DNA from 2 places in the Pseudoalteromonas shioyasakiensis genome. Region 2 is predicted to be linked to the other one. Evidence: predicted binding sites of a transcription regulator. Region 2 holds the regulator's gene; the other holds the start of a gene.
The links. The regulator FliA, encoded in region 2, starts transcription of late flagellar genes. The targets are predictions, from matches to a motif close to CTAAAGNTNNNNNNNNNNNNGCCGATA.
Positions count from the first base shown of each region.

Region 1: the regulator FliA is predicted to act here: its motif matches at 12,285-12,311, upstream of KQP93_RS01740 (DUF5610 domain-containing protein).

Region 1 covers NZ_CP077770.1:348,923-366,186, reverse strand. The annotation lists gene cysC (adenylyl-sulfate kinase) at 1-473, shown strand, start outside; gene cysQ (3'(2'),5'-bisphosphate nucleotidase CysQ) at 477-1,247, shown strand; gene KQP93_RS01785 (hypothetical protein) at 1,420-1,611, shown strand; gene KQP93_RS01780 (aromatic amino acid transport family protein) at 1,765-3,027, shown strand; rRNA gene rrf (5S ribosomal RNA) at 3,928-4,042, opposite strand; rRNA gene KQP93_RS01770 (23S ribosomal RNA) at 4,167-7,049, opposite strand; tRNA gene KQP93_RS01765 (tRNA-Ala) at 7,336-7,411, opposite strand; tRNA gene KQP93_RS01760 (tRNA-Ile) at 7,523-7,599, opposite strand; rRNA gene KQP93_RS01755 (16S ribosomal RNA) at 7,676-9,216, opposite strand; gene KQP93_RS01750 (RNA recognition motif domain-containing protein) at 9,834-10,313, shown strand; gene murI (glutamate racemase) at 10,276-11,070, opposite strand; gene KQP93_RS01740 (DUF5610 domain-containing protein) at 11,137-12,255, opposite strand; gene trmA (tRNA (uridine(54)-C5)-methyltransferase TrmA) at 12,420-13,517, shown strand; gene KQP93_RS01730 (DUF523 domain-containing protein) at 13,520-13,972, opposite strand; gene KQP93_RS01725 (thiol:disulfide interchange protein DsbA/DsbL) at 14,034-14,672, opposite strand; gene KQP93_RS01720 (thiol:disulfide interchange protein DsbA/DsbL) at 14,690-15,313, opposite strand; gene KQP93_RS01715 (serine/threonine protein kinase) at 15,344-16,318, opposite strand; gene ccoG (cytochrome c oxidase accessory protein CcoG) at 16,384-17,264, opposite strand, start outside.
Region 2 covers NZ_CP077770.1:2,710,361-2,724,437, reverse strand. The annotation lists gene flhB (flagellar biosynthesis protein FlhB) at 1-685, shown strand, start outside; gene flhA (flagellar biosynthesis protein FlhA) at 757-2,868, shown strand; gene flhF (flagellar biosynthesis protein FlhF) at 2,889-4,370, shown strand; gene KQP93_RS12640 (MinD/ParA family ATP-binding protein) at 4,363-5,223, shown strand; gene KQP93_RS12635 (RNA polymerase sigma factor FliA) at 5,250-5,960, shown strand; gene cheY (chemotaxis response regulator CheY) at 6,001-6,384, shown strand; gene KQP93_RS12625 (protein phosphatase CheZ) at 6,402-7,169, shown strand; gene KQP93_RS12620 (chemotaxis protein CheA) at 7,185-9,488, shown strand; gene KQP93_RS12615 (protein-glutamate methylesterase/protein-glutamine glutaminase) at 9,551-10,714, shown strand; gene KQP93_RS12610 (flagellar motor protein) at 10,707-11,471, shown strand; gene KQP93_RS12605 (flagellar motor protein MotB) at 11,478-12,437, shown strand; gene KQP93_RS12600 (ParA family protein) at 12,449-13,219, shown strand; gene KQP93_RS12595 (chemotaxis protein CheW) at 13,222-13,980, shown strand; gene KQP93_RS12590 (chemotaxis protein CheW) at 14,002-14,077, shown strand, end outside.

The DNA.
Region 1 (17,264 bases), 1.5 Mb from region 2:
CGAACGCACTAGAAAGCGCATTAAATCAATTAGGCGTTCACACCTATCTACTCGATGGTGACAATGTGCGTCATGGCTTGTGTAAAGATCTTGGCTTTACAGATGAAGACCGCGTGGAAAATATTCGCCGCGTTGGTGAAACTGCAAAGCTAATGGTCGATGCCGGTCTTGTGGTATTAACCGCATTTATTTCGCCATTCCAAAGCGAACGCGATATGGTAAGAAACTTAGTAGACGATGGTGAGTTTATTGAGGTATTTTTAGATACACCACTCGACGTGTGTGAAACACGCGACCCTAAAGGGCTTTATAAAAAAGCGCGAGCAGGTGAAATTAAGCACTTCACTGGTATCGACTCTGACTATCAAATCCCTACATCGCCAGAAATTAAAATCGATACTAGCAAAAACACCCTAGACCAATCGGTGCAAGAGCTGGTAGCGTATTTAAAACAACAGCAAATTATAGGTTAAGTCATGAATCAAACGGAACTGCTAGAAGAAATCTTACTCCTCGCACGCCAAGCCGGTAGTGCAATAATGGGGATTTACGAAAAGGACTTTAATGTTGAGTACAAAGCTGATGAAAGCCCAGTGACCGACGCCGACCTAGCAGCTCACAAAGTGATTGTGAATGGCTTACAACATCTTACTCCAGATGTACCAATTCTAAGCGAAGAAAGCGCTGATATTAGCTGGGATATTCGTCAAACTTGGCACCGCTACTGGTTAGTAGACCCAATTGATGGCACCAAAGAGTTCATTAAAAAGAATGGCGAATTCACCGTGAACATTGCCTTGATTGAAAAAGGTAAACCGGTATTAGCTGTTGTCGATGCACCGGCATTAGGTGTGTCGTATATTGCCGCAGAAGCAATTGGTGCCTTTAAAGATAAAGGTGATGAGCGCATTGAACTTAAGGTAACCCGTAAGCCAAATAAAGGGCTTATCCGTGTTGTCGGCAGCCGTTCACACCCTTCTCCTGATTTAGCTGAATTCGTAAAACAGTTTGAAGATGTAGAAATGGTTTCAAAGGGCAGCTCACTAAAACTTTGTCTGGTTGCCGAAGGGAGTGCAGATATATACCCGCGCCTTGGCCCAACCTGTGAGTGGGATACCGGAGCAGGTCATGCGATTGCCGAAATAGCAGGCGCAACGGTTAGCAAACTCGATGGCAGCCCACTACTTTATAACAGTAAAGAAGAGTATCTGAATCCGTATTTTGTCGTATCGGCATTACAGAACTAAAAAAGTTCCGTTTAATACCGTAGGCTGGGTAGAGCGTAGCGAAACCCAGCATCTATCCTATCATCGTAACTCAAGCTCCTTTAATACTCCTTACTTTACAATCAGTTTAACCTAGCCAATAAGCCTTTGTTCCTATAGTATTTTGCTCTCTCAAACTATTAAAGGAATAACCATGACGACTGTTGAAAAAGCAATTGAAGCCGGCTACGAGGCACAAATTAGCGCACTTTATAAAGCCCTTTCGCAAGGGGTGCTAGCTGCTAATGGCGATGAAAGTGAAATCACTGCAGCTGAGACACGTTTTAAGAAAGGTTTAGCATTTGCCGCAGACATTAAAGCTCGCGCACTTGCAGCAGCAGAATAAATACCACAACTGGGCTTTCTAAATAAGCTCAGTTCTCTTCCTTTGTAAGTCTCTCCTTACAGCATAGTTATCTAAATACAACGCTAAAACATGCATTCTTAATCGCTTTTCTATATGCTGCGCGACAATTATTATTCTAATAGTGGAGTGCTAATGAACACACATCAAGATGCTATGCCGTATGATGCATCGACAACAAGTAGTAACTCAAAATGGAACCTTCATGACACCCAATGGGTATTAAGTTTATTTGGCACCGCAGTCGGTGCAGGGATCTTATTCTTACCAATTAATATCGGTATCGGCGGATTTTGGCCTTTGATTATCATGGCATGCCTTGCCTTTCCGATGACCTACTTAGCTCACAGAGGCTTAGCCCGATTTGTTTTATCATCAAAAAAACCGGAAGCGGACTTTACCGATGTTGTAGAAGAACACTTTGGCATTAACGCCGGGCGCTTAATCTCTTTACTGTATTTTCTCTCTATCTTCCCTATCTTACTTATTTATGGTGTTGGCTTAACCAATACTGTTGATAGCTTTATTATTAATCAATTAGGCATGGAATCACCACCTCGCGTGCTTTTATCTGGTGTACTCGTTGGCGGTATGATCAGCTTAATGCTTGGTGGCGAAGCATTGATGTTACGTGCCTTTGCAATCCTTGTTTATCCCCTTGTCGCCATCTTGTTTTTCTTATCGATTTACTTGATCCCAAGCTGGCAAATGCCAGATGTAACAGTGCCTGAGTTTTCTGGCTTCATGAAAACACTTTGGTTATCAATACCTATCATCGTATTCTCATTTAGTCATGCAGCAGCAATATCAAGCTTTGTCCATGTACAGCGTGCACACTATGGCAACAATGCTAAAATGAAGTCAGAAGCAATTCTGAAGCGTACCAGCCTACTATTAATCGTGTTTGTTTTACTGTTTGTTTTCTCGTGTGTGCTGTCACTATCTACTGAGCAAATGGTACAAGCAAAAGCAGATAACGTGTCTATCTTGTCATTCCTTGCCAATATCACTGATAACTCCTTTATTGCTACTTTGGGACCATTAGTGGCCTTTATCGCGATTACGTCTTCATTCTTAGGTCACTTCTTAGGTGCCCGTGAAAGCTTCAATGGTCTTGTCAGTAAGCAAGCACATATGAACCCTAAGCTCGTTGATAAGATTGGCACTGTTATCATGTTCTTCGCTATTTGGTTTTGCTCAGTGATCAACCCAAGTATTTTAGACATGATGGATCAGCTATCAGGCCCTATCATTGCCATGATCCTTTTCATTATGCCGATGATTGCCGTATATAAAGTACCTAGCTTACACAAATACAGAAACCGCTTAAGCACACTGTTTGTATTAACAGTTGGCTCTCTAGCCGTATTTGCGCTTATCTACAGCATGATTAAGTAATCTCATCATTGCTAGATATAGAAGCCCAGCCGGGAAACCGGCTGGGCTTTTTTGTTTCCGAGATGCGAGAGTAAAATTAGAAAGGGGAAAGTTTTAAGGTCTGACGTAGGTTGGGTAGAGCGTAGCGAAACCCAACACAGAGCTATCAGCTTTCAGCCGTCAGCGATCAGCGTTCAGCCGCACGGTAAAGGTGTTTGGTGCTGCGTCTTCCTTTGCCGGAGGCACTAGGTTCTAGGCAAAGTGTACTTGTAGGAATGGCCTTAGCCATGAATGTGTTTGTTATGGTCTAGATTCGGCACTGAAGTGCCTCCTACGGGGTTTTGTTGCTGTGGGTGACTCTGTACTACATTCTCTGTAGATCAACTGACATCTAATATCTAATGTCTAACCTTCTCATCACGTAGGAATGGCTTTAGCCATGAATGTTTTTGTTATGGTCTAGATTCGACACTGAAGTGCCTCCTACGGGGATTCTTGCTGAGGGACTCTCTGTACTAAACAATCCCACCGCTAAACTGACATCTAATATCTGACTTCTGGATACGCATTACGTAGGAATGGCTTTAGCCATGAATGTGTTTTTGTTATGGTCTAGATTCGACACTGAAGTGCCTCCTACGGGGGTGTTGCTGAGGGACTCTCTGTACTAAACAATCCCACCGCTAAACTGACATCTAATATCTAATGTCTAACCTTCTCATCACGTAGGAATGGCTTTAGCCATGAATGTTTTTGTTATGGTCTGATTCGGCACTGAAGTGCCTCCTACGGGTTTTGTTGCTGAGGGTGACTACTGTACTAAACAACCCCACAGTTCAGCTAACGTCTGACGGCTGAAAGCTAACAGCTCCAGACGCAAAAAAGCCCGACTCTTTCGAATCGGGCTTTCTCTTATTTGGAGCCTGGCGATGACCTACTTTCACATGGCAAATGCCACACTATCATCGGCGCTGTTTCGTTTCACTACTGAGTTCGGCATGGGGTCAGGTGGGTCCAAAACGCTATTGTCACCAAGCAAATTTGGTTCGTTAATCGCCTTGGCAATTAACTAAAATCTGGAATTCTGATATCAAGTAAATGTCTACTTTAGTAACTTAACTTCTGTCTGTTACGCTGTCATAAAACGCGTTTGGCGTTGTATGGTTAAGCCTCACGGGTAATTAGTACAGGTTAGCTTAATGGCTCGCACCACTTCCACATCCTGCCTATCAACGTTGTAGTCTTCAACGGCCCTTCAGAGACTTTAAAAGTCTAGTGAGAACTCATCTCGAGGCCTGCTTCGCGCTTAGATGCTTTCAGCGCTTATCAGTTCCGAACGTAGCTACCGGGCAATGCCATTGGCATGACAACCCGAACACCAGCGGTTCGTTCACTCCGGTCCTCTCGTACTAGGAGCAACCCCTCTCAATTCTCAAACGCCCACGGCAGATAGGGACCGAACTGTCTCACGACGTTCTAAACCCAGCTCGCGTACCACTTTAAATGGCGAACAGCCATACCCTTGGGACCGACTTCAGCCCCAGGATGTGATGAGCCGACATCGAGGTGCCAAACACCGCCGTCGATATGAACTCTTGGGCGGTATCAGCCTGTTATCCCCGGAGTACCTTTTATCCGTTGAGCGATGGCCCTTCCATTCAGAACCACCGGATCACTATGACCTACTTTCGTACCTGCTCGACGTGTCTGTCTCGCAGTTAAGCTGGCTTCTACCATTACACTAACCGTACGATGTCCGACCGTACTTAGCCAACCTTCGTGCTCCTCCGTTACTCTTTGGGAGGAGACCGCCCCAGTCAAACTACCCACCAGGCACTGTCCGTAACCCCGATTAGGGGCCAACGTTAGAACATCAAAACTACAAGGGTGGTATTTCAAGGACGGCTCCACAAAAACTAGCGTTTCTGCTTCAAAGCCTCCCACCTATCCTACACATGTAGGTTCAATGTTCAGTGCCAAGCTGTAGTAAAGGTTCACGGGGTCTTTCCGTCTAGCCGCGGGTACACAGCATCTTCACTGCGATTTCAATTTCACTGAGTCTCGGGTGGAGACAGCGTGGCCATGGTTACACCATTCGTGCAGGTCGGAACTTACCCGACAAGGAATTTCGCTACCTTAGGACCGTTATAGTTACGGCCGCCGTTTACCGGGGCTTCGATCAAGAGCTTCGTCCGAAAACTAACCCCATCAATTAACCTTCCGGCACCGGGCAGGTGTCACACCGTATACGTCATCTTGCGATTTTGCACAGTGCTGTGTTTTTAATAAACAGTCCCAGCCACCTGGTCACTGCGGCTCCCGTCCGCTTAGAGAGCAAGTCTCATCACAGATAGGAGCGTACCTTCTCCCGAAGTTACGGTACGATTTTGCCTAGTTCCTTCACCCGAGTTCTCTCAAGCGCCTTAGTATTCTCTACCTGACCACCTGTGTCGGTTTGGGGTACGATTCGGTATAATCTGAAGCTTAGAGGCTTTTCCTGGAAGTATGGCATCAACAACTTCACACCCTTAGGTGCTCGTCTCGTGTCTCAGTCTTAAGAGTCCGGATTTTCCTAAACTCTCAACCTACTCACTTTCACATGGACAACCAACGCCATGCTTGTTTAGCCTGCTCCGTCCCCCCATCGCAATTATACCAAGTACGGGAATATTAACCCGTTTCCCATCGACTACGCCTTTCGGCCTCGCCTTAGGGGTCGACTTACCCTACCCTGATTAACATGGGATAGGAACCCTTGGTCTTCCGGCGTGCGGGTTTTTCACCCGCATTATCGTTACTCATGTCAGCATTCGCACTTCTGATACCTCCAGCATACCTCCCGGTACACCTTCAACGGCTTACAGAACGCTCCCCTACCACTCAAACAAAGTTTGAATCCGCAGCTTCGGTGCATAGTTTAGCCCCGTTACATCTTCCGCGCAGACCGACTCGACCAGTGAGCTATTACGCTTTCTTTAAAGGATGGCTGCTTCTAAGCCAACCTCCTGGCTGTCTGGGCCTTTCCACATCGTTTCCCACTTAACTATGACTTTGGGACCTTAGCTGGCGGTCTGGGTTGTTTCCCTCTTCACGACGGACGTTAGCACCCGCCGTGTGTCTCCCGGATAGTACTTTACGGTATTCGGAGTTTGCAAAGGGTTGGTAAGTCGGGATGACCCCCTAGCCTTAACAGTGCTCTACCCCCGTAAGTATTCGTCCGAGGCTCTACCTAAATAGATTTCGGGGAGAACCAGCTATCTCCCGGTTTGATTAGCCTTTCACTCCTAGCCACAGGTCATCCCCTAACTTTTCAACGTTAGTGGGTTCGGTCCTCCAGTTGATGTTACTCAACCTTCAACCTGCCCATGGCTAGATCACCGGGTTTCGGGTCTATACCTTGCAACTATACGCCCAGTTAAGACTCGGTTTCCCTACGGCTACCCTAATCGGTTAACCTCGCTACAAAATATAAGTCGCTGACCCATTATACAAAAGGTACGCAGTCACCCTCGAGGGGCTCCTACTGCTTGTACGTACACGGTTTCAGGTTCTATTTCACTCCCCTCACAGGGGTTCTTTTCGCCTTTCCCTCACGGTACTGGTTCACTATCGGTCAGTTGGGAGTATTTAGCCTTAGATGATGGTCCACCTATATTCAGTCAAAGTTTCACGTGCTCCGACCTACTCGATTTCACTTAAGATGCATTTTCGTGTACGGGACTATCACCCTGTATCGTCAAACTTTCCAGAATGTTTCACTAACACATAATAAGCTTAAGGGCTGGTCCGGTTTCGCTCGCCGCTACTTCCGGAATCTCGGTTGATTTCTGTTCCTACGGGTACTTAGATGTTTCAGTTCTCCGCGTTCGCCTCTTACACCTATGTATTCAGTGCAAGATACCTGCAAGCAGGTGGGTTTCCCCATTCGGAAATCCTAGTCTCAAGCGCTTTTTACTAGCTTGACTAGGCTTATCGCAAGTTAATACGTCCTTCATCGCCTCCAACTGCCAAGGCATCCACCGTGTACGCTTAGTCACTTAACCATACAACCCAAACGGGTCTTTGTTAGTGACAGCTGTTAACTTCGCCAGAAGTTAATTCATCAAATAATGATGAGAATACTAAAGTAGATACCAATTAATCTTTCGATTAATGGCATATTTTTACTTTTGAAAACTCTTTATAAATAACAATGTTATCTATAAGAATTTTAATATCAGCTTTCCAAATTTTTAAAGAGCAAGAGAATAAACTTCTCAAAATTAAACACACTCTATTCTCAAGCAGTTTATTACCTGATTAAGAATGTTTATTTTTAAGGAGTAAAAGTGGTGGAGCTAAGCAGGATCGAACTGCTGACCTCCTGCGTGCAAGGCAGGCGCTCTCCCAGCTGAGCTATAGCCCCACATATGCTGGTACTTATTGTTTGTAACCGACTTTGTTTCCAGACAATGCATGGTACAACGACGTTTAGTCCACTAAACGAGGCGTGCCATAACGAAGTATGGGAGCAAAGTGGTGGGTCTGAGTAGATTTGAACTACCGACCTCACCCTTATCAGGGGTGCGCTCTAACCAACTGAGCTACAGACCCAAACAATAAGTGTTGTTCTCTTTACAATTAACAATCATCTGTGTGGACACTACGAACAAATAAGTTCTAAATCGTATAAGGAGGTGATCCAGCCCCAGGTTCCCCTAGGGCTACCTTGTTACGACTTCACCCCAGTCATGAATCACTCCGTGGTGAACGTCCTCCCGAAGGTTAGACTATCCACTTCTGGAGCAACCCACTCCCATGGTGTGACGGGCGGTGTGTACAAGGCCCGGGAACGTATTCACCGCATCATTCTGATATGCGATTACTAGCGATTCCGACTTCATGGAGTCGAGTTGCAGACTCCAATCCGGACTACGACGCACTTTAAGTGATTCGCTTACCCTCGCAGGTTCGCAGCACTCTGTATGCGCCATTGTAGCACGTGTGTAGCCCTACACGTAAGGGCCATGATGACTTGACGTCGTCCCCACCTTCCTCCGGTTTATCACCGGCAGTCTCCTTAGAGTTCCCGACCGAATCGCTGGCAACTAAGGATAGGGGTTGCGCTCGTTGCGGGACTTAACCCAACATCTCACAACACGAGCTGACGACAGCCATGCAGCACCTGTATCAGAGTTCCCGAAGGCACCAAACCATCTCTGGTAAGTTCTCTGTATGTCAAGTGTAGGTAAGGTTCTTCGCGTTGCATCGAATTAAACCACATGCTCCACCGCTTGTGCGGGCCCCCGTCAATTCATTTGAGTTTTAACCTTGCGGCCGTACTCCCCAGGCGGTCTACTTAATGCGTTAGCTTTGAAAAACAACTCCGAAGAGCCGAGCTTCTAGTAGACATCGTTTACGGCGTGGACTACCAGGGTATCTAATCCTGTTTGCTCCCCACGCTTTCGTACATGAGCGTCAGTGTTGACCCAGGTGGCTGCCTTCGCCATCGGTATTCCTTCAGATCTCTACGCATTTCACCGCTACACCTGAAATTCTACCACCCTCTATCACACTCTAGTTTGCCAGTTCGAAATGCAGTTCCCAGGTTGAGCCCGGGGCTTTCACATCTCGCTTAACAAACCGCCTGCGTACGCTTTACGCCCAGTAATTCCGATTAACGCTCGCACCCTCCGTATTACCGCGGCTGCTGGCACGGAGTTAGCCGGTGCTTCTTCTGTAAGTAACGTCACAGCTAAGTGCTATTAACACTTAACCTTTCCTCCTTACTGAAAGTGCTTTACAACCCGAAGGCCTTCTTCACACACGCGGCATGGCTGCATCAGGCTTGCGCCCATTGTGCAATATTCCCCACTGCTGCCTCCCGTAGGAGTCTGGGCCGTGTCTCAGTCCCAGTGTGGCTGATCATCCTCTCAAACCAGCTAGGGATCGTCGCCTTGGTGAGCCATTACCTCACCAACTAGCTAATCCCACTTGGGCTAATCTTATGGCGTGAGGCCCGAAGGTCCCCCACTTTGGTCCGTAGACATCATGCGGTATTAGCAGTCGTTTCCAACTGTTGTCCCCCACCATAAGGCATATTCCCAAGCATTACTCACCCGTCCGCCGCTCGACGCCAGAGGTGCAAGCACCTCTTCGTTTCCGCTCGACTTGCATGTGTTAGGCCTGCCGCCAGCGTTCAATCTGAGCCATGATCAAACTCTTCAATTAAAAGTTTTTTCTGTCCCGAAGGACATGCTCAATGAATTCTGAATTTTGATATCTTTCGATATCGAATTGACTGTGCTGAAACAAGTAAACTTGTTTCCGTTGGTCACTCAGTTCAATTGAGACTCTAAATTTGTTTGCGTCATCTAGCGAACTAGAATCTGCTGTTAGAACTCAACCTGTACGAGTGCCCACACAGATGATTGCTTTATATTGTTAAAGAACGTTGCGACGTTGTCGCTAGGGATGCGTATAATACATCCTTAATTTTTCGAGTCAATACTTAATTTCAAACTTTCTTTCGATTATTTGAAACCGAAGTTTCACTTAACTCTCTGCTACGTTGTTCAGCGTCTTTCGTTGCTGCCCGCCGTGTCAGTGGGGTCGCATTATAGGGAGATCCAAAAACAGATCAACACTTTTTTTCGATCTTTTTACTGTTCGCTCAAAAAGCGAACTAAATTTACCGAAAACAGCAAAAACGGTCGCTATTATGGCTGTTTTTTAAGCCAATATTCATAATTTAATGCAAATTTCATTGCTATGTTCATTTAACTCGTTAAGATAGCAAGTTCACTATGTTAAATTAATGTTTATTTCTTGTTTATTGGTAGATCAAAATGAAATTACCCGATCAAAAATCTTTTCTTTTCTCCGTTATTCTTGCTGTTTTAGGTTTTGTGGTTGTTAAGTTCGCACTTGCAAGCTTAGCTTTAGACCCAGCATTGCTATTTGGTGCAGGCTTATTAATTGGTGCTTTAGTTATTGCAGCACTTTCATCAGCGTCAAGTGAGGAGGCCGAAGTAAAAACAAAAACACTTTATGTTGGCAACCTACCTTATCGTGCTAATGAAGGTGTTGTTCGTGCTTTATTCGAAGAACAAGGCAAAGTTTTCAATGTACGTTTATTAAAAGATAAAAATACAGGTAAACGTCGTGGCTTTGGTTTTGTTGAAATGGCTGAAGCTGATGCAGATAAAGCAATCAATCAATTAAATGATAGCGAATTCCAACAACGTACTTTAAAAGTGCGTGAAGCAAAACAAAAACAAGAGAACGAGGCTAACAGCTTTCGTGAGGGATCTGATCAGTCAGCGTAATAAGCTCGACGCTTAATTGCGAATGACCAATAGGAGCCGTTGCATAATAGTGCAGCGGCTTTTTTTTATCTGTAGTAAAACTAAAGCCTCGTAGAGCAATTAAACTTTCAATGCGTTTAGCAATCGCTTTGCCTGAATCAATAAGGAAGATCTGTTGTTTATAGTAGTCGCTAATCGCGCTGGCTAGTAATGGGAAGTGAGTACAGCCAAGTACCAATACATCTATATCTTCTGCTATCGCTAAATCACTCAATACTTTCTCAAGCTTTGCTTTATTGAGTCTCTGCGTATGAAATAGTGTTTCTGCAATTTCCACCAGCGCCGTTGAGCCATATAAGCTGACTTGAGTACCTTGGCTATGAGTACTAATTAAGTTTGCAGTGTAGTAACTCTTAGTCGTCGACGGTGTTGCCAGTAAACCAATATGTTTGCTGTTACTTATAGCGCAAGCAGGCTTTATTGCAGGTACTACCCCGACAACTTCTATATTTGTGTGCTGACGAATAGTTTCTAAGGCAGAGGTAGAGGCGGTATTACACGCAATAACTAGAATATCAACGTGTAAGTTTGCTGTTTCGATAAACTGTAGTAGCGCAAAAAGGCGGGCTATGATCGTTTGCTGACTTTGGGCGCCATAAGGCAATAAAGCATTGTCCATAAAATAACTATAATCAGCATCTGGGATCAATGCTTGGATCTGTTCAAGTACGGTTGTTCCACCTATACCAGAATCAAACACCATTATATGAACTGACAAACTACTTACCTCGGATCATCAAAGGTCAGCAGTTTGCCATGCAGCTTTATAAAAAGAAAGAAAGGACTAAGCCTCTTCTTCTGTTGCCGAGCGTAGCTTATTCATTTGTTCGAACATTGCTTTGGTATAATCCACCAGCTTACTGACTTCTTCTTTATCTTGGTTTAACCATTGTAAGATGCCAGCCAGTTCATTTTGCAAACCAATATCACCCGCTTTATTAAACGCCTGTTTCAAGTCGTCATTAAATGGCGCTATTTTCTCAGCAACTTCTTTTTCAGGAGCTGGTTTATATTCTTCATACCCTTTGATAGCTGCTACTGTTTTGGTTTGTTTCAGATCCATCGTAAAGCCGACTAGTTGCTCGTTACCTAAGTTCAGCTCTTTAGCTTGTTCAAAGGCATCTTCTAATGAACCAGAGAAAAATGTTTCGCTAACGCTTTGTAAGTCTTCCATCAATTCATTGATAGCTTGTTGCTCTTGCTCATTTAAATCACCATTGACTGACATAGAGAATGATAAGTCACGTGATTGCGAAGACTCACTGACAAAGGCTTCGTTGTCGCCATTTTTGCTATAGCTGCTTGCAGACTTACTTTCGTATGCATCAGCAAAGCTAATACTGACTTCATCACCTTCAGCGGTGGTGAAAGTGTACTCTGCGTTATTGCTTAAGCTGATGTATTGAGCTTGGCTTACTGAAACCGCATTAGGTTTAGGATTGAACAAGTCTTCTTCTAATTCATCAATACCTTTAAAGATACCTTCTTTAGACTTTTCGATACCCTCTTCGATGTCATCGTTAAGAATACCTGACTCTTTAAGCTCATCATACGCATCGTCGATGCCAATTTGCACACCTTTGCGTGCATCACCTAGCATGCCTTTGAGTTTTTCATCATCTGCACCATCAGCTTTTGCTTTACGAAGTGCACCGCCAACAAAGTCGAGTACGTTTTTCACGATCTCTTCAAAGTCGAACAACGGTTTATCTTTTTTCTCTTCGGCTTTAGGTAAACCTAGTGCCTCAGCAAGTTTATCATCAAGAACTTTAGCAGCGAGCTCTCTGCCGCGTTGCTGATAACTATCTTGACGATTTTGAATGGTAGGCTGCTGCAGCGCCTGTTTACCATTGTATTTATTCACATTTGTATTAGGCATATAGCCTAGGTTGCCAATTTTCATGATCCGACTCCATGTTATGGTTAACTCATTATCGGCCAAAAACCACAGAACTTAAGTTTTTTGTATAAAAAAACGACACTAAAATAAATAACAAAACTAGACAAATCCTCAGCGCTCCCTACAATAGCGCCGTTATAAAGCTAAGAGATAAAAGGTAATCAGCCATGGCGGTTATAAAAATTGATACAACTCAATACGATGCACAATTGAGTGAGAAAGAGCAGCGCATCACCTCACAGTTTCGACGTTTTGGGGTCGAAAAATTAGAAGTGTTCGGCTCTGATCCTATTCATTACCGCCAACGTGCAGAGTTTCGTGTTTGGCATGAAGGTGAAGACCTGTTTCACATCATGTTTGATCAACAAACTAAAGAAAAGATCCGCGTTGATGAGTTTGACCCTGCAGCACCTTTAGTGGGTGAAGTGATGCAAGCTATGATCGAAAACTTAAAAGACAATGAAGTTCTGCGCCGTAAGCTGTTTCAAATCGATTACCTTTCAAGCTTAAGTGGCGAGATCCTTGTTAGCTTGTTGTATCACAAACAACTAGATGAACAGTGGCTCCAAGCCATTAAAGAACTTAAAGCAAAACTGAGCACACAGTTTAAGATTGATTTTATTGGCCGTGCTCGTAAGCAAAAAGAAGTGATTGGTAATGATTACGTTATCGAGCGTTTAAACGTAAACGGTAAAGAGCTTATCTATCAGCAAGTCGAAAATAGCTTTACGCAACCAAATGCGAAAGTAAACATCAAGATGCTAGAGTGGGCACAAGCCCTTTGCCAACCACTCAATAATGACTTACTAGAGTTATATTGCGGTAATGGTAACTTCTCGATTGCTCTTGCAGGTTCATTCGACCGTGTATTAGCCACTGAGATTTCAAAATCATCGGTTTACTCGGCGCAATACAATATCGCACAGAACAAGGTTGAAAACTTAGATATCATTCGTATGTCGAGTGAAGAGTTCACCCAAGCAATGAAAGGCGAACGTACTTTCTCTCGTTTAGATGGCATAGACCTGAAAAGCTATAACTGCCAAACAATTTTAGTGGATCCACCACGTGCTGGCATGGACACGCTAACTTGTGACCTCGTTGCGAACTACGACAATATTATTTATATCTCGTGTAACCCAGATACCTTAGAACGTGACCTTGATCACTTATGCAAAACCCATGAAGTAAAACGTTTTGCGATTTTTGACCAATTCCCTTACACCCACCACATCGAATCAGGTGTGTTTTTACAACGTAAATAAAATCAATCTGCCAGCGCAGCAAATAGCGCTGGCAACTGCTGCTCGCTGTATACTGCTATATTATTTTCGGTTAACAGCTTTGCAGTTAATCCCATCCCTGAAATTTTCTTTCCTGAATGACTACCATCGTAAATAGTATTGCGACCACATGACGGGCTTGATTCTTTTAACAGCGCATAGCGAATGCCCTGCTTTTTGCAAAGCTTAAGTGCTTGTTCTGCGCCATAAGCAAACTGTACTGTGACATCTTGTGCATCTTTGGTAAGTACTCTACCCGCTTTGATTTCTGCAGGCGGCCTTGGTGTAGGTAAGCCACCAGCTACTTCAGGGCAGAATGCAACGAGCCTTCCTTGCTGTTTAAGAGTTTCTAAACCAGGATGGATTAAATTTTGCGATTGCCCGTCATAACGAACAGGATTTCCTAACAAACAGCTTGAAACTAATAGTTTTTGCATTTGCTTTACCAACAAAAAAGCTCCGCGAACGGAGCTTTCTATTAAATTCAACTAACTAAGCTTATTTATCAGCTAGGTAGTTAATTAAGTCTGCCATGCTCTTCGCATCGCTAATACCTGAATCCGCACCTAAGATTACACGGTATTTACCATTAACAATAAAAGTTGGAACGCCTTTTAAAGCACCTTTTTGTTGGTAATATTCTTGATCGCGTTTCATCTTAGATGCCATAGTACGTACAGAGAAGCTGTTGTAGTACTTATCAAAATCTTCAGCCGACACACCTTGTGAAACAAAGATGTCTTTCATATCTGCAAGTTCGTTAATACGTGCACGCTTGGTGTGAATGTGATCAAACACTGCTGCAACTAACTTATCGCTATTTGGTAATACCGTTGCAGTTGCATAACCCTGTGCTAAAACAGTTTGGATTTCTGGGTCGCGAGGGCCAACAAAATTTACGTGGCTCTTTTTAAACGTAACACCCTCTTTAAGCATCGTTTTAAGATCAGCAACGATAGGCTCAAATGTATTACAGTGCGGGCAATAGAATGAGAAGAACTCTTTTACTTCTGGCTTTTTAGAAGCGCGCGCATCAATCGTTTCATAATGCTTACCTTCTTCATATTGCGCTGCTGAGGCATTTGCCGCTAAACCTAGCGTGGCAGCCATTAATACAGCTTTTACTAACTTGATCATTACTTCTTACTCCAAAATTATTGTTTTAATAAAAATTCGACTAACTCATCAAGCATCTGCTGGCTCTTGATGGTGTTTAAATTGATTTTATATTTATCATTGACGATAAAAGTTGGTACACCAGTAAGGGCACCCATCTCTGTATATTTTTGCTGCTTATCTTGCATCGCTTTTTCAGCACTAATCACTGGCATGCTTGCAATTTCAGCATCAAACACATCGTTACTGATACCATTAGTCGCAAGTAATGCTTTCACGTCTTTCATATCTTTTAGTAAAGCGCGTTGTCTATGGATGCTATTAAAAATTTGATCAGCAACTTGCTCACCTTTGCCATGTTGCTTAGCAATTAAGTAAGCATAACTTAAGTTACTTTGAGTTTGCTTAGATACACCACCTAAAAAGTTAACATGGCTTTTTACAAACTCAGTCCCTTTAGGAAGACTTGCCGTTAATGCTTTTGCGACCGGTTCAAACTGAAAGCAGTGTGGACAATAAAACGAAAAGAACTCGGTTACTTGAGGCGTTGCACTTTTCTCAACTTTTAATACTTCGTATTGATTACCAGCTTCAAAATCAGCAGCAAGGGCCGCAAAAGGTAAACATAAAATGAGTAGACTTAACTTTAATTTTTTAAACATTGTTCTCTCGTCTTTCTTAACTTTAAAAATTTATGGTAATAATTTTAATGGTGCTTCCTGTAGCGCTGCAAGCTGTTCTTTTAGCGCTAGTATTTGCTGCTCCCAGTATTTGTCTTCAGCAAACCATGAAAAGTTCCGTGGGAACGCAGGATCATCCCACCTTTTTGCCAACCACCCCATATAATGCACCATTCGCATCGCTCTGAGTGGTTCAATTAACTTTAACTGGCTGTGATCAAAGTCGCAAAATTCTTCATAAGCAGCCACTAAGGTGTCTAACTGTAACAGTTGGTTGTTGCGATCGCCACTGAGCATCATCCAAAGATCTTGAATTGCAGGCCCTTGTCGGCTGTCGTCTAAATCAACAAACATTAACGCATCACCAGACCACAATATATTACCGGCATGGCAATCGCCGTGCAGGCGGATGGTTTCAACATTTTTATACTGCGCAGTGGTTTCTTTAATCACCAAATCTAAAATAGTATAAAAGGCGTTCTCTAATGCCATTGGCATCAAGTTACTTGCTTGTAACTGAACTTTGGCTGTCTGAAGATATTCTTCGCAGCTGATCACAGGCCTATGTTCAAATGGCTTTGCCTTAGCTACTTGGTGCATTCGCCCAATTAAGCGGCCAAGTACATCGAGTTGATCTAAATTATCAACTTCAAAAATACGACCACCCACACTTGGGAATAACGTAAACAAATAACCATTATGCTCAAATAAGCTTTGCCCTTCGATAATAACAGGCGCAACAACAGGCACCTCTGCATCGGCCAACTCAAAGGCAAATGCATGCTCTTCTAAAATTTGCTCTTTACTCCAACGCTCAGGTCGGTAGAACTTAACGACATACCGATGGCCATCTTCTGCTTTAAATTGATAAACACGGTTCTCGTAGCTATTTAAGGCCAGCAGACCTGATTCAGCATAAACACCGATACTTTCAACCGCATCTAAAATTGAATCGGGTGTAAGGTCTACAAAACTAAATTTACTCATAATGCCTCATCATATAAAAAAAGCGGGAAAATCCCGCTTTTTATTCATTCGCTCAGTGTACTTAATTATCGCGCCTTAAAGAAGTTACTCGGCTGCGAAATCTGCATATCTGGCTCACCATCGACAGAAAGTACGAACTCAAACTTCGTCATGGGCTTTTTCAAATCGTATGGATCAACAACTAATGACAGTGGCACATTATAAGATTCACCAGAAGGTACTGTGAATGTTTGTTTGCCGATGTATTCAAAGTTATCGAGTCCTTCAACACGAATGTTAAAGGTCTGCTCATGCTGTGCTTTATTAATAACTTTTAGTGTATAGGTGTTTTCGACTAAACCATTAAAGTCAACTCGGTAGAGCTGGTTACGGTCACGAATAATATCGAGTTCCATTGGTTTACGCATCGCAATATTTGCTACCAGCGCTCCTGTTAGCACAACTAAGATAACTAAATAGCCAATTAACTTAGGACGCAATGCATGTGTTTTATTGTCTGGCGTCTCTAAGTTACGTTCTGTGGTGTAGGAAATGAGCCCGCGAGGGTAATTCATTTTATCCATCACCCCATCACACGCATCGATACATGCACCACAGTTAATGCACTCATATTGTAAGCCGTTACGAATATCGATCCCCGTTGGGCACACCTGCACACATAAGTTACAGTCGATACAATCACCTAAACCGAGCTCTTTTGGATCTTGCTTACGTGAACGAGGACCACGGCTTTCACCACGCGCTTCGTCATAGCTCACGGTAAAGGTATCTTTATCAAACATCGCTGATTGAAAGCGAGAATAAGGGCAAATGTGTAAGCACATAATCTCGCGCATCCAACCGGCATTACCATAAGTACACACTGCAAATACGGCTAAGCAAATATAAGAATACGCGGTTGCATCGAGGGTAAACAGATCGGGTAATAGCTGACGGATTGGCGTAA
Region 2 (14,077 bases):
GATTTTAAAGTTTGCAGTGGTTGCTGGCTTTGCGGTGTTTTTAATTAATACCTTCTTTGATGAAATACTTCATTTAAGCCAAGAGAGCGCACCTAGCAATTTTATTCATGCACTCGAAATTCTATCTTGGATGTTTCTAGGGCTTACTTGTACATTAATTATTATTGCTGCTATTGACGCTCCTTATCAAAGCCATAAACATCACAAAGAGTTAAAAATGACCTTACAAGAGGTAAAAGACGAATTTAAAAACTCTGAGGGTGATCCGCAAATAAAAGCGCGTATTCGTAGAACTCAACGTGAAATGTCGCAAAGGCGGATGATGCAAGACGTGCCTGATGCCGATGTGATCGTAACCAACCCGACCCACTATTCTGTAGCACTAAAATACGATACAGCTAAAGCTGGAGCGCCTATTGTTCTTGCCAAAGGCGTGGACGAGCTTGCTATGCAAATTCGTAAAGTAGGCAAGGGTAATGACGTGCCAATTGTTGAATCACCCATGCTTACACGTGCGCTGTATCACACCACCGATGTTGGCCATCAAATACCCGATCAGCTATTCACTGCCGTTGCGCAAGTGCTGGCTTATGTTTTCCAGTTAAAACGCTTCCAAAAAGGGCGCGGTAAACGCCCTGTACCACTTAATAAAAAGCTCCCAATACCCGATGCCTACAAATACTAAACAGTAAATTTATAACTTGGAATAGTTATTGCAAATTCCGTGTAGTGTCAATTTTTTGAAATTGTTGAATTATGGAATTTAAAGCGGTATTACAACAACTTAACAGAGATAAAAAAGAGTATGCGAAGGGTATCGGCACGCCGTTAATGGTACTTGCTGCGCTGGGCATGGTGATTTTACCCCTGCCGCCATTTCTTTTAGATATTCTATTTTCGTTTAATATCGCGTTAGCACTGGTGGTGTTACTAGTTACTGTTTACACCATGAAACCACTTGAATTTGGTATGTTCCCTGCGGTTCTACTAATTGCAACCATCATGCGCTTAGCACTGAATGTCGCCAGTACCCGTGTGGTATTGCTAGAAGGTCATAACGGTGGAGATGCAGCCGGTAAAGTTATCGAGGCCTTTGGCTCGGTGGTTATCGGCGGTAACTATGCAGTTGGTTTAGTGGTCTTCCTAATTTTAATCATTATTAACTTTGTGGTTATCACCAAAGGTGCTGGCCGTATTTCTGAAGTATCAGCTCGCTTTACTCTTGATGCAATGCCAGGTAAACAAATGGCGATTGATGCTGACTTAAACGCCGGTTTCATCAGTGCAGAACAAGCCCGTGAACGTCGTGAAGAAGTTACTCGTGAAGCCGATTTCTATGGTTCAATGGATGGTGCAAGTAAGTTCGTAAAAGGCGATGCGATAGCGGGTATCGTTATTCTCGTGATTAATATCGTTGGTGGTTTATTTGTTGGTATGATCCAACATGATTTATCGTTCAGCCGTGCGATGGAAGTGTACACCTTGCTAACCATTGGTGATGGTCTAGTTGCACAGCTACCTTCACTATTACTGTCAATCGGTACCGCAATCGTTGTTACCCGTCAAAATGAATCGCACAATATGGGCGATCAAGTTAAGACACAGCTAGGTAACGAAAAATCACTTTATATTGCATCGGGTATTTTGATCATCATGGGTCTTGTACCAGGTATGCCGCATATTGCATTTTTAAGCTTAGGTGCATTACTCGGTTACCTTGCTTATTTCACACAACAACAAAAAGCCAAAGCAGAAGCCGAAAAAGCAGAGCAAGAAGCAAATGGTGGTGCACCAGGTACAGGTGTTGCCAACAAACAAGAACAAAAAGAACTGGGTTGGGATGATGTTCAGCAAGTTGATGTTATTGGTTTAGAAGTGGGTTATCGCTTAATTCCACTTGTTGACCAATCTCAAGGTGGTGAACTGTTAAATCGTATTAAAGGTGTGCGTAAGAAGCTTTCTCAGGAACTTGGTTTCTTGGTACCTCCTGTGCATATTCGCGATAATTTAGAGCTCGACCCTAACGCTTACAGAATTACTATGATGGGTGTTTCGAGCGGTGAGGGTGAGCTTAAGCATGGTGATGAGTTAGCGATTAATCCGGGCCAAGTATTTGGTCCAATCAAAGGGGTTGCCACTACAGACCCTGCATTTGGATTAGATGCGGTGTGGATCAAACCTGACCAAAAAGATGAAGCTCAATCACTTGGCTATACCGTCGTTGATTCTGCAACTGTGGTTGCAACTCATATCAGCCAGTTACTTACTAACAGTGCTGCTTTACTACTTGGTCATGAAGAAGTTCAAAACTTACTAGATATGTTAGCGAAGAGTCATCCACGTCTTGTTGAAGGACTGGTTCCTGACGTATTACCACTCACTACTATCGTAAAAGTGCTACAAAACTTACTCAATGAAGGGGTGGCAATTCGCGATATGCGCTCGATTGTTCAAACCCTTGTTGAGTATGGCCCACGTAGCCAAGACCCAGATTTACTAACGGCTGCAGTGCGAATTTCACTGCGCAGACTAATCGTTCAAGACGCTGTTGGTATGTCTTCTGAGATCCCTGTCATAACCTTGGCGCCTGAGTTGGAACAGATGTTGCATCAGTCACTTCAGAATGCGGGTGACGAAGGTGCCGGAATAGAGCCAAGCCTTGCAGAGCGACTTCAACAATCATTGAATGAAGCGCATCAAAACCAAGAAATGGCCGGTGAACCTTCGATACTGTTAACGTCAGGAATGTTAAGAACTGTGTTATCTCGCTTCGTTAAGTACACCATCCCAGGTTTAAGGGTGATGTCTTACCAAGAGGTACCAGACGAAAGACAGATTAAGATTGTCAGCTCAGTAGGCCAACAATAGGATAGTAAAGGGGTTGAACCATGAAAATTAAACGTTTTTTTGCTAAAGATATGCGCACAGCACTGAAAGAAGTGAAAGATGAACTAGGTGTTGATGCGGTTATTATGTCGAACAAAAAGCTTGCTAACGGCGTTGAAATCGTTGCAGCTGTTGATTACGACAAAGCAGCCCCGAAAGCCGAAGCTAAACCAGCCGTGGCACAATCAGCACCTGCTCCAGAGCATAACTTTGTTAAACCTGAGCCAATGCGTGCTAAACCTGAGCCGCAAGCGAAAGTTGCTGATAGCCTACAAGCGTTACTTGAGCGTCAAGCCCCACGCCCTCGTTCGCCAGAGCTTGCGTCAATGTTTAGTCAATCTGGTATTGATACGAGTGAACACTATCAACCAAAAGAGCCAAGCTTTGAGCAGCAACAGCCTGAATATAAGCAAGCTCCTCGTTATCAACAGCAAGCAGCACCTCGTGTACAAACTCAAGCACATAGCTTAGGTTTTGATGACGACTTAGATTCTGGTTTTGATGATTTAGATTCACTAGCCGAGCACCAAAACTCAGCACCTGCTAATCAATCAGAAATGACGACCATGCGCGAAGAAATGAATGCGATTCGTCAATTACTTGAACACCAAGTATCTGGCCTAATGCAACAAGATATGGCACGCCGCGATCCGACTCGTGCATGTATGATTGACCGCTTAGCAGGTATGGGCATTGAACGTGATGTTGCTGAGCAAATGGCGTGTTTCATTCCTGACGACGTATCACGTCAACAAGCGTGGCAAGCACTTCTGCAAATGGTTGAAAACCAAATGCATACAACGAATAACGAAATCCTGCGTCAAGGTGGTGTATTCGCATTAGTGGGTCCAACAGGCGTTGGTAAAACAACCACAGTTGCAAAATTAGCTGCACTGGGTGCACAAAAATATGGTGCTGATAAAGTGGCGTTGATCACCACTGATACCTACAGAATTGGTGCCTACGAACAATTGGCTACTTATGGTCGTATTATTGGCTGTGGTGTTAAGCAGGTAAAAGATGCGAATGAATTAGCTGAAGTGTTATACCATTTACGTAATAAGCGTCTAGTATTAATAGACACAGCGGGTATGAGCCAACGTGATTTACGTTTAACTGAGCAGTTAAATACCCTAATGCGTAATCAGCGTGTTGATATTCGTAGTTATTTAGTATTAAGTGCTACAGCACAGATAAATGTGTTGCAAGAAACCGTAAGACACTTTAAAAAGGTTCACCTAAGTGGCTGTATCTTCACTAAATTGGATGAATCTTTAAGTTTAGGTGAGATTATTAGCATAGCGATTCAAAATCGCCTGCCAATAGGGTATCTTACTAACGGTCAGCGCGTTCCTGAGGATATTCGCGTAGCGAATGCTGAAAAACTAGTGAAAAAAGCTGAACAATTGTATTTAAAACGAGCAAAAGCACAACATTCAAGACGTCAAGCAGTAGCGTCGAACACAGTAGGGATGTATGATTAACACAGTATTAGATCAAGCAAGCGGCCTGCGCAAAATGAATCAAAATAATAATAGTGGCGTTAAAGTTATCGCTGTTACTGGCGGTAAAGGTGGAGTGGGTAAAACCAACGTTTCACTCAATACCGCAATCGCATTAGGTCAGCAAGGAAATCGTGTATTAGTATTAGATGCCGATTTAGGTTTGGCAAACTGTGACGTAATGCTTGGCCTTCGTGTTGAACGTAATTTATCTCATGTTTTGTCAGGCGAGTGTGAGCTTGACGAAATTCTTGTTGAAGGCCCTGCGGGCATCAAAATTGTACCAGCGACGTCTGGTTCACAAAGTATGGTTGAATTAACGCCATCTGAGCATGCAGGCCTTATTCGCGCTTTTAGCGAGTTAAACACCGAGTTTGATATATTAATTGTTGATACCGCCGCAGGTATTTCTGACATGGTATTAAGCTTTTCTCGTGCAGCCCAAGACGTTGTTGTGGTTGTATGCGATGAACCTACCTCAATTACTGATGCTTACGCACTTATTAAAGTGCTTAGCCGTGAGCATGGCGTATATAAATTTAAAATTGTTGCCAATATGGTGCGCAGTTTGCGTGAAGGGCAAGAATTATTTGCTAAACTTTCAAAAGTAACGGATCGTTTTTTAGATGTTTCAATGGAGTTGGTAGCAACCATTCCTTATGACGAGAACATGCGTAAATCTACGCGACGTCAAAAGGTGATTGTTGAATTATTCCCGAACTCTCCGGCAGCGGTGGCGTTTAAAACATTAGCAACAAAAGCAGTTAAGTGGCCGATCCCTAATCAACCGTCTGGCCATTTAGAATTTTTTATTGAAAAACTAGTAAACGGCTAACTATGACAACATCGGTGAATAAAGCGATGGGATATCAATCAGCACAGAATTTAAATGCGATTGTCGAAAAACATGCCTCTTTAGTCAAAAAAGTGGCATGCCATCTAATTGCTCGTTTACCTGCCAGTGTGCAACTCGATGATTTAATTCAATCAGGCATGATAGGCCTAATTGAAGCGTCAAAAAACTTTGATGCTAGCAAAGGTGCTAGTTTCGAAACCTTCGCTGGAATTCGTATTCGTGGTGCGATGTTAGACGAAATTCGTAGAGGTGACTGGGCGCCACGCTCTGTTCACCGAAATGCCCGCCTTGTGGCTGAAACCATTTCCGAATTAGAAAGCTCTTTAAATCGTGAGCCCAAAGATACTGAAGTCGCTGAAAAACTTGATATTACGCTAGATGAGTACCATCATATTCTACATGATGTAAATTCGAGTAAAGTATTAGGTATTGAAGATTTAGGTGTAGATGAAGACGTTATCACACCAGTAGGTCAGGATTTAGGACTAGACAAACCGTTTAATAACGTTAAAAATGAGCGGTTTAACCAGTCTCTATTAACGGCTATCCAATCGTTACCAGAAAGAGATGCTCTCGTTTTGTCTTTGTACTACAACGACGAAATGAACTTAAAAGAAATAGGACACATACTCGATGTTAGCGAGTCGCGTGTGAGTCAAATACATGGTCAGGCGATGATTAAGCTCAAAGCAAAAATCAATGACTGGATTAATTAGTAGTAAGTAAATAAAGGTTCAAACCTCACCGGAGGATGTTTTGGATAAAAACATGAAAATTCTTGTTGTTGATGATTTTTCTACAATGAGACGTATCATTAAAAATCTATTAAGGGATTTAGGTTTTACCAATGTGCAGGAAGCTGACGACGGTTCAACAGCATTGCCAATGCTACAAAATCAAGAATTTGATTTTGTTGTAACAGATTGGAACATGCCTGGTATGCAAGGTATTGATTTGTTACGTGCAATTCGTGCTGATGATAGCCTTAAGCATATTCCTGTTTTAATGGTGACAGCTGAAGCGAAAAAAGAACAAATTGTTGCTGCTGCTCAAGCAGGTGTAAATGGCTATATCGTTAAACCATTCACTGCTGCGACACTTAAAACCAAATTGGAAAAAGTGTTTGAACGTCTAGGTTAATCTAAGGGGAGAGGCTTATGTCAGCACTTGCTGCGCCTCAAATAAGTTTAGAGCAAGCTCGTCAACTTGTTGAGTATCTTGAAAATGGTGAACAAGAAAAAGCGGATAAGCTCATTCTTGACGCTGCATCAAAAGAACAATCAGAGTTGTTTGCTGAAGTCGGCAAATTGACGCGTCAGCTTCATGAAGCATTAAAAAACTTTGACCTAGATACTCGTCTCACTGATTTAACTACCGAAGCGATCCCAGACGCTAAGCAGCGCTTAAATTATGTTATGGAAATGACAGAAAGCGCCGCCAATAAAACCATGGATGCGGTTGAAGCAAGTTTACCAATAGCGCAACAACTTGCTGATGAAATTGCCGCAATCAAACCTACGTGGGATCGTTTAATGAACCGAGAAATTGAACTCGGTGAATTTAAATCGTTATGTCATAGCTTAGATAAGTTCATGAATAACTCGCATACCAAAACCGATGAGCTCCAAGGTTTGATGACTAATGTGCTGATGGCGCAGGATTATCAGGATTTAACCGGACAAGTTATTCGCCGTGTTATTGAGTTGGTGCGAGAGGTAGAAGACAGTTTAATTAATCTCTTAACTGTGTTTGGCAGTCAAGAAGATGGTCATCAACAACAAGAAAAACAGGCCATAGAAAAAGCACCTGCAACAAGTGACACACTAGCAGGTCCTGAAGGGCCAATTATTGATAAAGAGTCTCGCGATGATGTTGTCTCAGGACAAGATGAAGTCGATGATCTATTATCAAGCCTGGGCTTCTAAGAGGAGAGTAGCTGCATGAGCTTTGAAGTCGATGAAGATATATTACAGGATTTCCTTGTTGAAGCAGGAGAAATCTTAGAGCTTTTGTCAGAGCAATTAGTCGAGCTTGAAAACAACCCAGAAGACAAAGATCTATTAAACGCCATTTTTAGAGGCTTCCATACTGTTAAAGGTGGTGCAGGCTTCTTAAGTATGACTGAACTTGTAGATGCGTGTCATGGTGCAGAGAATGTTTTCGATTTATTACGCCAAGGTCTGCGCAGTGTAACACCAGAACTAATGGACGTAATTTTACAGGCTCTCGACACTATCAACGAAATGTTCGCTACGATTCAAAATCGCGAACAGCCAGAGCCTGCAGACCCAGCCCTATTAGAAGTCCTTCATAAATTAAGTCAGCCACCGACTGCAGAAGAGCTTGCAGGTGAAGATTTATCTGTAGCAGACGTTGTTGCAGTTGCACCTGAAGAACCCGCAGTTGAAGAGCCAGTTGTTGATACGCCTGAAGTCACAGCAGAAACAACAACAGACAACATCGATGAAGATGACCCATTTGCGTTTGATATGTTATTTGATGGCGGCGGTCTTGCAGATAGCAACGCTGAGTCACAAAATATTGACGAAATCACCGAAGACGAATTTGAAAGCCTACTAGATGAACTTCATGGTAAAGGCCAAGGCCCAGCAGCACCTGCTGCAGATACTGTAAGCAATGACAGTGACGATATTACCGATGATGAATTTGACAGCTTATTAGACGAACTGCATGGCGTTGGTAACTTTGGTGAAGTAAAACAAGATACTCCTGCTCAGTCTGAAGCTACAAAGCCTGCACAGGCTGCTCCTCAGGCGTCTGCAGCAGAACCTTCAAGCAATGACTCAGACGATGAAATTAGCGATGACGAGTTTGAAGCACTGCTTGATGAATTACATGGTAAAGGTACTGCTCCTCAGTCTTTAGAAACGACTGCGCCAGAAAAAGCGCCTGAACCACCAAAAGCAGAACCTGCAAAACCAGCACAGCCTGCAGTATCAAAACCGGCACCTGCGCCTAAACCTGCTGCCGCAGCGCCTAAACCGGCTCCAGCACCTGCAAAAGCACCAGAAAAATCGCCTGCTGCTTCTGCTGCACCGAAAAAAGCGCCACCACCACAGGCAGAAACAACGGTACGTGTTGATACTAAACGTCTCGATGAAATCATGAATATGGTGGGTGAGCTGGTATTGGTCCGAAACCGCTTAGTGAGCCTTGCTAATAACAGCAATAGCGAGTCAATGGGTAAAGCCATCTCTAACCTAGATGTGGTAACCGCAGACTTGCAAGGCGCGGTGATGAAAACCCGGATGCAGCCAATTAAGAAAGTATTTGGCCGTTTCCCACGGGTTGTTCGTGACTTAGCCCGTAGCTTGAAAAAAGATATTAACCTGCAGCTAGTTGGTGAAGAAACCGATTTAGATAAAAACCTTGTTGAAGCACTTGCTGATCCATTGGTGCACTTAGTGCGTAACTCTGTTGACCATGGTATTGAAATGCCAGACGTGCGTGAAGCCGCAGGTAAACCACGTACAGGTACCGTAACGCTTTCGGCATCACAAGAAGGTGATCACATCCTACTAACCATTCGTGATGATGGTGCAGGTATGGATGCTGAGAAACTGAAAAAAATCGCAATTAGCAAAGGTGTGATTGATCACGACCAAGCAAGTCGCTTGTCGGATACCGAAGCGTACAACTTAATCTTTGCACCAGGTTTCTCAACCAAAGAAGAAATCTCTGACATCTCAGGCCGTGGTGTCGGCATGGATGTTGTTAAAACTAAAATCACTCAGTTAAATGGCTCGGTTAATATTCAGTCTGAGCTGGGTGTAGGTACTGCACTTGAAATCAAGGTGCCATTAACACTTGCTATCTTACCGACCTTAATGGTTGTTGTGGGTGAGCAAACCTTCGCATTACCACTTGCTGGTGTTAGCGAAATTTTCCACCTTGATTTAACTAAAACTAACGTAGTTGATGGCCAACTGACAATTATTGTACGTGAAAAAGCGATCCCGCTTTTCTATTTACAACATTGGTTAGTAAAAGGTGCTAACCGCCAAGAGCGTAAAGCAGAAGGTCACGTGGTTATTGTACAAATAGGTACTAAGCAAGTGGGCTTTGTAGTTGACTCGTTAATAGGTCAAGAGGAAGTTGTTATTAAACCTTTAGATGCCTTATTACAAGGCACACCAGGTATGGCAGGTGCGACAATTACTTCTGATGGTGGGATTGCACTGATCCTCGATGTGCCTAGCATGCTTAAACACTACGTTGGCTAATAATAAATAATAAAGTGTAGCATTTAGCTGCACTTTGAATGATATAAAACAAGAGAGTGCCAATGGCAGTCAAAGTATTAGTTGTTGATGATTCAAGCTTTTTTCGTCGCCGTGTCAGCGAAATTTTAGAGCAAGACAGCAATATTCAAGTGATTGGTTTTGCCGTAAACGGTCGTGAAGCGGTAGATAAAGCCCGTGAATTAAAACCTGATGTAATTACTATGGATGTTGAAATGCCGGTTCTTGATGGCATTAGTGCCGTGAAAGAAATAATGGCAGCAATACCAACTCCTATTTTAATGTTCTCATCACTCACCCGTGATGGTGCAACTGCAACCCTAGATGCACTTGATGCTGGGGCGCTAGATTTTTTACCGAAAAAGTTCGAAGACATTGCGCGCAACAATGAAGATGCAATCGCGCTTTTACAAAATAAAGTAAAAGAAATTGGTCGCCGTCGCCTTTCTCGTTTTTCGCGCCCAGCATCTATTTCGCGACCAACTCCGGCTCCTGCACCAAGGAGCAGTAGCACTGCAAATACGAGTAGCGGTATTGTTCAACCTGATCGCAGCTTTAGCCGTCCAGCTCCTGCTAGTTCGCCTGCCGCATCGTCTTCGAGTACGAGTAACATTCGCGCTTCGGGCAAGCAATATCAGTTAGTTGCTATTGGCACATCAACCGGTGGGCCTGTAGCGCTACAAACAATTTTAACTCAGCTGCCAGCTAACTTTCCGCATCCTATTTTGCTTATTCAGCATATGCCAGCTGCGTTTACACCTGCTTTTGCTGCACGCCTTAATGGCTTATGCAGAATCAATGTGAAAGAAGCGCAAAATGGTGACCGTTTAGTGCCTGGTACCGCTTATTTAGCGCCAGGTGGTCAACAAATGCTAATAGAAGGACGAGGCGGCTCTCGCACACTGCGTGTGTTTGAAGACGACAGTCCGCGTATTACTTACAAACCGAGCGTTGATGTCACCTTTGCTAGTGCTGCAAAAACCTTTGGTGGTGATGTGCTAGCTGTAGTTTTAACGGGCATGGGCGCAGATGGCCGTGATGGTGCGCGTATGCTTAAGCAAGTCGGTGCTACTATTTGGGCGCAAGATGAAAAAACCAGTGTGGTGTATGGTATGCCACAAGCTGTTGCAAATGCGGGGCTAGCGAGCGAGAGCTTAGCACTCACTGATGTTGCAGCTCGCCTAACGCGTGAGACTGGCTGTGGATAAGCTATCTTTTCTTGGCTTAATTGTCGCGATAAGTGCCATCGCCTTTGGTTATGCATTAGAGGGCGGGGTTGTTTCTGCACTGTTTAATGGTCCTGCGCTTATCATCGTACTCGGTGGTACGCTTGGGGCTGTGATGCTTCAAACCCCTGCAAGTGTTTTTACTAAAACACTGAAGATCAGTCATTGGGTGTTCTTTCCGCCGTATCACGATATTGATGCAGCCATTGAACAAGTAAAGCGTTGGTCACACAAAGCACGCCAAGAAGGATACTTAGCCCTTGAGTCTGATGCGCTGTCGCATTCAGACCCGTATGCGGCAAAAGGCTTGAGTCTACTTGTTGATGGGGTTGATGAGCAAAAGCTTAGAGATACCCTTGAAATTGATTTAATGCTTGAGCGCGAGCGCTTACTTGAGGTAAGCCGAGTTTACGAAGCCATGGGCGGTTATAGCCCTACAATTGGTATTCTAGGTGCGGTACTCGGTTTGATTCAGGCTATGCAATTTATCACCGATCCTGAAAAACTGGGTGCCGGTGTGGCTACTGCGTTTATCGCTACTATTTACGGTGTTGGTTTAGCTAACTTATTATTCTTGCCGATGGCGAATAAACTTAAGCAACAAGTTGAGCAAAAAATGCTGTATCATGAACTACTTGCTGAAGGCATTATTGCTATTTCGCAAGGTGAAAGCCCACTAAATATCGAACTAAAACTTGAGGCGTACCGTGTAGAGCGCCCAAGCTTAGTTGACGAGTAATTTATTATGATGCGCCGTCGTCTGCGTCATAACACGTCAAAAAACCAACATACTGAACGCTGGCTTGTCTCTTATGCCGATTACATGACCATCATGTTTGCTTTTTTTGTGGTCATGTATGCTATCGCAATTAGTAAAAATGAAGACTTTCAGATTCTCTCAGACTCACTGGAGCAGGTGTTCGAAAAATCAGCTCGTCAGCAACAACAGGTTGGCACTGGGGTTAACGGCACAGGCATATTAACTGACAGAGTTAGTCCTGAGAACGACATTCTATACGGTGAGAGCATTCGTAAAGATGAGCAGGGTCCTGAATTACTCGATGGACAAAGCGAAACCAGCAATATTGAGAAAAAACATCTCGGCAAGCCTCTCGACAGCTTACTTACTAAATTACAGTCTGCGCTTATTGATGAAATTCGTGATGGCGAAGCGAGTTTAGAGCTTCACCAAGATTGGCTTATCATCGAATTAAGTTCAGGTATGTTATTTTCATCGGGCAGTGCTGTTGCACAGCAGCGTGCCAAGCAAGTTGTTGGTTTAGTGAAAGATATTATCGCGCCGGTTGATAACTACATTCGCGTGCGTGGTTATACCGATAACGAAGGTATTCGTAATGAGATGTTTCGCTCAAATTGGGAGCTATCTGTAGCGCGGGCTACATCCGTACTGGTTGAGCTTGAGAGTTTAGGCATTAACCCTGCGCGTATGGCTATTGAAGGTTACGGTCAGTATTCGCCCTTCGCAAGTAATGACACTGAGCAAGGCCGCGCAGAAAACCGCAAAGTGGTTGTTGCATTGTCTAAATATGGTTTACCGCCAAAAGAGCCAGAAAATACTGAACAAGAGTCACAAAACCAACCGCAACAGACGACAGAAATTGAGTTGCCAAGCGATGACAACAGCATTAAAGTGATTCAATTACCACATGGTGGCATTAGGATTACCACGCGCAATGAACAATAATAAGGTGTGATGTGAAAGTTTGGACCGTAGCGAATCAAAAAGGTGGGGTAGGGAAAACCACCACAGCCGTTAGCCTTGCTGGTATTCTCGCTTTACAAGGAAAACGCGTGTTACTTATTGACACCGATCCGCACGCATCATTGACTTATTATTTTGGTATAGATTCAGAAGACTTAGAAGTTAGCGTGTATGATATCTTTGCGCGCGGCAATAACATGGCCAGTGAAGAAATTTTACAGGCTCTATGTCCATCAACACTTGAAAACCTTGATATCTTACCTGCGACGATGGCAATCGCGACGCTTGATAGAAGCATGGGCAATAAAAATGGTATGGGCTTAATACTAAAAAAAGCACTGGCCAAAATTAGTGACCATTATGACTATGCAATTATTGATTGCCCGCCTGTTTTAGGGGTTTTGATGGTCAATGCTCTTGCAGCTAGTGAGCGAATTTTAGTGCCAGTACAAACAGAGTTTCTGGCCTTAAAAGGGCTTGATCGTATGATGCGTACGATGGAGTTGATGCAAACATCGCAAGCAAAACAGTACCAATATACAATTATTCCTACAATGTACGATAAACGTACTAAAGCATCACTTGAAGCTTACAAGACTCTGCAGGATAATTACAAAGATAAAGTATGGTCAGGCGTGGTTCCTGTCGATACAAAGTTTAGAGATGCTAGTTTAGCACAACAAGTGCCGATTCAATTTTGCCCGCGTTCGCGTGGGGTATTTGCCTATCGCGCGCTGCTTGATTACTTAGTTGCACAAGGTTAAAGATGAGTAAGCATTTATTTGCCAATGAAAAAGTGATGACCCAATATTTGGGCGCTTTGTTGTGTGAAGATGAGCCTACAGACCAAAATCTTGAGCCAGTCGCAAAGCTGCTGGAGCAGGTTAAAGAGCCTGAAACTAAGACGGAAGAAAAGCTGACAGACGTTCAGCTTACTCCAGAACCTGTTTTACCACCCCCAGAACCGACTAAAGAGCTTGAGAAAACCGAGAACCAAGCTAATATCAAAGATATAGTCACAGAACCTAAAGCTGAACTGGTTGCAAAAACCTCGTCTGATCGTCAAGAAGACTATTTTGATGGTGAATTTCAGGCATTATTCTTTGAGGTTGCAGGGTTAACGCTTGCTGTACCGTTAAAAGCATTAGGGGGAATTCATCAGCTGGCTGAGGTTAACCAATTATTTGGTAAACCTAAATGGTTTAAAGGTGTAATGCTAAACCGTGAAGAAAAACTAAATGTTGTTGATACTGCACGTTGGGTTATGCCAGAAAAGTATGATGAAAAATTAGAACAATCATTAGATTATCAGTATTTAATCACCTTAGGTGACAGTCAATGGGGATTATTGGCTGAAAAGCTCGTAAATAATATTACGCTTCGTAAAGAAGATGTAAAATGGCGAGCAAAATCAGGTAAGCGGCCTTGGCTTGCAGGTGTTATCAAAGAGAAAATGTGCGCCTTGATTGACGTTGAAAATTTAAATCAATTGCTAGAGCAGGGCTTAGACAGCCGTGAGCAGTAACTATTTTTACGGAGTAATAGCATGAGTGAAGAAAGACTACTGTCAGCAAATAAAAACGCTGATAGCAACGATGAAGTGTTACAGTGGGTAACCTTTA